Linked DNA regions of Polyangium spumosum. The protein of the gene in region 2 interacts with the protein of the main gene of each other region in a pairwise test. Links are inferred from orthologs where the notes say so. Each region holds a gene or a part of one and is shown on either strand. Other genes may lie near its edges.

Region 1 (2,980 bases), on a different replicon or contig from region 2:
TCCACCTCCGTGGACACGAACTCGAAGTGGAACTCGAAGAGCGACGGCGCGACGAGCCGGCCGGCGCGGTACACGGTCATGATCACCGCGCGCGTCGAGAAGTTCGCGCCGAAGACGAGCACGCTGCGGAACGGATAAGGTTTGTCCGCTCGCGTCCACGCCGCGCGCGACCCGGCCTCGATGAATACGAGCTCGCTCGCGTCGAACACCACGTGATAGGGGCCGACGCGCTCCCCGATCTCGGCGTAGATGGCGCGGATCCGCATGGCTTCGGCCGCGGACGTGGGACCACGGAGGGTGAGGAACACGAGGTCCGGCCGCTCCCACCGGACCAGATGACGGCCTATCTCCCAGCTCGGCGTCGGCGCATCCAACGGATCCATGTCGGCAACGTTACCAGGAACGTGCGATGCGCACAACAGGTTCGACGATCATGCGGTAGGGCGTACCACGCTGCCGTGCAGGGACTCGAGCCGAGCGCGCGCCGCGGCCTCGGTCGGGAAGAAGTCCACGTCCCAGCGGAAGGCCGCGGGGGCGATGAACCGCCCGGCGCGGTGTGTCGTGAGCACGAGCGTGCGGATCGCGAAGCTCGCCTGATAAACGAACGCGCGCCGAAATGGATACGGCCGCTCCGCGCGTGTCCAGGCCCGACGCGCGGTCACCTCGAACGATCCGAGCTCGCCCAGCCCGACGAGCAGATCGTAGGGGCCCGACAGGTCGCCAATCTCGAAGAGGAGCTTCTGCACCTCCGCGATGTATTCGGCCTTGTTGGGCCCGTGTATGACGAGGTGGACGAGGTCGGGGCGCTCCAGGCGGACCGAGGTCCTGCCCACTTCCCAGCTCGGCGTCGGCGTATCAAAAGGATGCAAGGGACACGCACGATACCAGCCCCGCAGGGCGCGCACAATGCTGGTATGACCACCGATTCGCGTGTGAGCCTCCGCGCGTCGAATGGCCCGGGCTTCCCGCGCGAGCGCGTCGTGTGATAGGTGTTTGCCCCCGTTCATGAAGCACAAGCCTCTGCCGCCGGCCCCGGACGCCCAGGCCCCCGAGATCGTCTACGGCCTGCGCGCCGGCCTCGCCGTCTTTGCGCGCCGCCCGGACGACATCCTCCGCATCTCGTACGGGCGCGAGGCGCGCCGCGAGATCGAGGCGCTCGCCCGCTGGGCCGCGGCGCGCCGGATGCCTTGCCTGGAGGTCCGGGACGACGAGCTCGAGCGGATCGCCCACTCGAAGAACCACGAGGGGCTCTGCCTCCACACGAAGCGGCGGGCGTGGCTCGGGACGAACGAGCTCGCGGACATGCTGGTCCGGACCCGCGGCGCGAGTATTGCGCTCGAGCGGGTGCGCAACCCCTACAACATCGGCGCGATCGTGCGGAGCGCGGCGTTTTTTGGCCTCGACGCCGCGCTGCTCGGCGCGCCGGCCCCGCACCCGGGCCTGCCGCCCGACGCCGTCCGCGTGGCCGAGGGGGGCGCCGAAGAGCTCGCCTTCGCCCGCACGACGGACCTGCCCGACACCCTCGCGCGGCTGCGGGCCCGCGGCATCTCGATCGTCGGCGCCGAGAGTGACGCGGCGGCGAACGCGTTTGGTTTCTCGTTCCAGCGCCCCGTCGTGCTGGTGATGGGGCACGAGCGCGAGGGCTTGTCGGAGCGAGCCAAGGCGCAATGTGACGCGCTCGTGGTGATCCCGGCGGCGGGGCCAGGGACGGTCGGGTCGCTGAACGTGTCGATCGCGGCGAGTATCCTCCTCGCCGAGGTTGTCCGAGACAACTTGCTGAAACAGAGCGTGGCTCCCGTGCAGGCAACGCCCCCCGCGAGCCCGCCCCGAACCCGTGCGCCGCGTCGGCGCTGAGGATCAGCGGGGCCGGCGCGCCTTGCCGAGCGCATAACGAACGCCGTGCTGCAGCGTCGCGAGGGTCACGATCCCCCCGAGGTCGCCGCCCGTCTCCACGATCCGCCGCGCCACGTCCGGCCGCATCCCCGTGAGCACGGCCTCCGTGCCGAGCAGCCCGAGCGCCCGCGCCGCCCGGAGGAGCGCGTCCGTCACCGAGGCGTCGACCATCTTCACGCCGGTGATATCGAGGATCACCATTTCCGCCTGCGTGGCGTGGACGCCCTCGAGCGCGATCTCGAGCACCTGCGAGGCGCGGCGCTCGTCGACGATCCCCACGAGTGGCATCACCATGACCCGATCCGTGAGGGGGATCAGCGGCGTCTGCACGCGGATGAGCTCCTCCTCCAGCGCCGCGCGCGCCTGCTCCGAGAGCTTCCTCTCCACGAGCTCGGCCTCGAGCCGCGCGTGGGCGTCGAGCAGCGCGACCTGGGCCTGCTCGCGCTCCGCGAGCTCCTGCGCGAGGCGCTCGTTGGCGTCGCCGATCGCCTGGGTCTGTCGCCGGATCTCCTCGACGAGCAGCGCATTCTCCACGGCGACGGCGGCCTGCGCCGAGAGGAACTCGGCGAACGCGACCCGCGCCGCGCCGAATACGTGCGCCGCCGCGGCATTCTCCAGATAAACGACACCGGCGAGCTCGGCCTTGTGTTTCATGCCGAGGCAAAGCACGCTCCGGGGCCTCCGCGCCGCGAGGAACGGGTCTCGGCCGAACCGCTCGTCCGCCGCCGCGTCGCCGAGCACCACCGGCTCGCCCGTCCTCTCGACGAGCTGCACCACGGTGGCGGGCACGTCCCCGGCTTCGAGCAGGGGCGCGTCGAGCCCGACCTCGACCCGATCGGGATCCACCGTCCTCTTCGCCGCGACGCGTAACGCGCCGCCTCGCTTCAGCATCAGCACCGCGCGCCGAGCGCCCGTGCTCGCCACGACCACGCGCAGCACCCCCTCGAGCACGCGGTCGAGCTCGATCTGGCTCGTGAGCGCCTGGGCCGCCTCGAGCAACGCGCCGAGGTCGATCTGCGCCGCCGAGGTCGACGCCGTCGTGGTCACCGTGCGTATCGTGCCCCCGAGGCCATGCTCCTCCGGCGCG
Region 2 (3,069 bases):
CTCGTGAGCCGCTTCGACTACCGCAAGATCAAGCCCTTCACGTACCCGATCCTCGTCGCGGTCACGATCATGCTGGGCCTGACGATCATCGGCCTCGGCCACAAGGCGGGCAACGCCTACCGCTGGATCGCGATCGGCCCCGTGCACATCCAGCCGGCGGAGACGGCCAAGCTCGGCATCGTCCTCTGGCTCGCGTATTCGCTCTCGAAGAAGGCCGACAAGATCAAGAGCTTCTCCGTCGGCTTCTTGCCGCACCTGATCGTCGTCGGCGTCTTGATCATGCTGCTCCTGAAGCAGCCCGACTTCGGCAGCGCCGTCGTGCTCCTGTTCCTCACGTTCACGCTGCTCTTCGTGGCGGGCGCGCGCCTGCCGTACATCGCGGCCTTCACGGCGCTGCTCGGCATGGGCGCCGCCGCGCTCGTCGCGTTCAGCGACTACCGCTACCGGCGCTACCTGGCGTTCATCGACATGGACAACCACCGCCAGGACCTCGCCTATCAGCCCTTCCAGTCCGTCATGAGCTTCGGCTCGGGCGGCTTCTCGGGGCTCGGCCTCGGCAAGGGCCTGCAGGTGCTCTACCTGCCCGAGGCGCACACGGACTTCATCAGCGCGATCATCGGCGAGGAGCTCGGCTTCCTCGGCATCCTCGGCCTCGTCAGCGCCTACCTCGTCATCGTCGCGCGCGGCGTGAAGATCGCCCTCGAGGCGCACGACGACTACGGCAGCTTCATGGCCTTCGGCATCGCCACGCTCTTCGGCGTGCAGGCGCTCGTCAACCTCGCCGTCGCCATGGCCATCCTGCCCACGAAGGGCCTCACGCTCCCGTTCATGAGCTACGGCGGCTCCTCGCTGCTCGTGAACGCGGCCGGCGCGGGCATCCTGCTCAGCATCAGCCGCCCGCGGACGAACGAGGTCCCGGAGGACAAACCCGCGCCCGTGCGGACGAGCGAGGGCGCGCCGAGCGCGTCGGTCCTCGTCGCGACGGAAGCGCAGGAAGGGGCGAGCGCGTGACGACCCTCCTCCTCGCAGGCGGCGGCACGGGCGGACACGTCTTCCCGATGCTCGCGGTGGGCGAAGCGATCCGCGCCTCCGATCCTTCTGCGCGTGTCGTCTACGTCGGCACCGCCCGCGGCCTCGAAGCGCGCGTCGTGCCCGAGCAGGGCGGCGAGCTCGAGCTGCTCGACATCCTGCCCCTGCGCGGCGCTGGTTTGTCCGGCTTCCTGAAGGGCGCGCAGCACGCCATGGCCTCGATCCCCGCGTCGCGGGAGCTCGTCCGCCGCCTCGCCCCTTCGGCCGTCCTCTCCGTCGGCGGCTACGCGGGTGGCCCCGTCTGCCTCGCCGCGCGCACGCTCGGCGTCGCCGTCACCGTGCTCGAGCCGAACAGCGTGATGGGCCTGTCGAACCGCCTGCTCGCGCCCTTCGCCGTCCGCGCGTACACCACGTTCCCCGAGGTCGATCGTTTCTTCCGCCCGAGCATCGTGCGCCGCCTCGGCGTGCCCCTCCGCAAGGCCTTCGCGCCCGCGTCGTACGAGGCCCAGGAGGACAAACTCTCGATCCTCGTCCTCGGCGGCAGCCAGGGCGCCAAGGCCCTGAACGAGACCGTCCCGCGCGCGATCGCCAAGCTCGGAGGCCAGGTCCCCGGCCTGCGCGTCACGCACCAGACCGGCCGCGAGCGCGAGGCCGAGGCGCGCTCGCTCTACGAGTCGCTCGGTTTGTCCGCGGCGGCCGAGGTCGTCCCCTTCATCGACGACATGGCCCGCGCGCTCGCCTCGGCCGACCTCGTCATCGCTCGCGCCGGCGCCTCCACGCTCGCCGAGCTCTGCGCCGTCGGCCGCCCCGCGATCCTCGTCCCGTATCCCTTCGCGGCCGACGATCACCAGCTCAAGAACGCGCGCTCGCTCGAGAAGCGCGGCGCGGCCGTGGCGCTGCCGCAGGCCGATGCCACGGTCGATCGCGTGGCGGACGAGATCCTCCGGCTCGCACGTTCGTCAGAGCGCCGCGCCTCGATGGCGCGCGCCGCGGCCGAGATCGGCGCGCCCGACGCGGCGAAGGCCGTGGCCTCGGATCTGCTCGAGCTCGCGCGTGTGCGGGAATCGAAACGCCGGGAGAAGGCCCGGGGAAAGACGACATGATGTTCCGCGGGCGCGTCCGGCACATCCACTTCGTGGGCATCGGCGGCGTGGGCATGAGTGGCCTCGCGGAGATCCTCCGCTCGCTCGAGTTCGACGTCTCCGGCTCCGACGTGAAGAGCGGCGGGACCACGCAGCGCCTCGCCTCGCTCGGCGTGCGCATCGACATCGGCCACCGCGCCGAGAACGTGCGCGGCGTCGACGTCGTCGTGTACTCGAGCGCCATCCGCCCGGAGAACCCCGAGCTCGTCGAGGCCCGCGCGCTCGGCATCCCCGTCATCGGCCGCGCCGAGATGCTGGCCGAGCTGATGCGCGTGAAGTACGGCGTCGCCATCGCGGGTTCACACGGGAAAACCACGACGACCTCCCTCGTCGCCACGGTCCTCCGCCACGCGGGCCTCGACCCCACCGTCGTCGTCGGCGGCAAGATGGCCGCGCTCGGCTCGAACGCGCGCCTCGGCGCCGGCGACCTGCTCGTGGCCGAGGCCGACGAGAGCGACGGCTCCTTCTTGCGCCTGACGCCCACGATCGCCGTCGTCACGAACATCGACCCCGAGCACCTCGATCACTACGGCACGCACGAGAAGATCAAGGACGCCTTCGTCGAGTTCGCCGCGCGTGTGCCGTTCTACGGCCTCGCCGTGCTCTGCCTCGATCACCCCCACGTGCAGGACATCTTGCCGCGTATCCCGCGCCGCCACGTCACGTACGGCGTCTCGCCGCACGCCGACTACTGCGCGCGTGGCATCCAGTTCCGTGGCCTCGAGACGAGCTTCAACGCCTACAGGCGCGGCCAGCCCCTCGGCGGCTTCACCGTGAGGATGCCCGGCGCGCACAACGTGCTGAACTGCCTCGCCACGATCGCCGTCGCCGACGAGCTCGAGGTCCCGCTCGACGTCACCAAGCAAGCCCTCGCCACGTTCGGCGGCGTCGCGCGTCG

The links. Proteins that work in one complex are often made in the same cells at the same time.
Region 1: the proteins of murG (region 2) and GF068_RS09315 interact in binary tests that used the Escherichia coli proteins (3 or more experiments, as listed by UniProt). The link is inferred for Polyangium spumosum from one-to-one orthologs.

What each region holds. Positions count from the first base shown.
Region 1 is NZ_WJIE01000002.1:825,236-828,215, reverse strand. The notes cover bases 20-2,929. They hold GF068_RS09315 (TrmH family RNA methyltransferase), read left to right. Parts: upstream 20-1,005; coding sequence 1,006-1,854; downstream 1,855-2,929. Other genes in these bases: GF068_RS09310 (AAA family ATPase), read right to left, coding at 1,858-2,929; GF068_RS09320 (hypothetical protein), read right to left, coding at 432-869; GF068_RS09325 (hypothetical protein), read right to left, coding at 20-383. Outside these bases: more of GF068_RS09325, read right to left, coding at 1-19; more of GF068_RS09310, read right to left, coding at 2,930-2,980.
Region 2 is NZ_WJIE01000009.1:339,525-342,593, forward strand. Bases 71-3,069 are described here. They hold murG (undecaprenyldiphospho-muramoylpentapeptide beta-N-acetylglucosaminyltransferase), read left to right. Parts: upstream 71-1,007; coding sequence 1,008-2,132; downstream 2,133-3,069. Other genes in these bases: ftsW (putative lipid II flippase FtsW), read left to right, coding at 71-1,011; murC (UDP-N-acetylmuramate--L-alanine ligase), read left to right, coding at 2,132-3,069. In the rest of the region: more of ftsW, read left to right, coding at 1-70. UniProt on the Escherichia coli protein: Cell wall formation. Catalyzes the transfer of a GlcNAc subunit on undecaprenyl-pyrophosphoryl-MurNAc-pentapeptide (lipid intermediate I) to form undecaprenyl-pyrophosphoryl-MurNAc-(pentapeptide)GlcNAc (lipid intermediate II).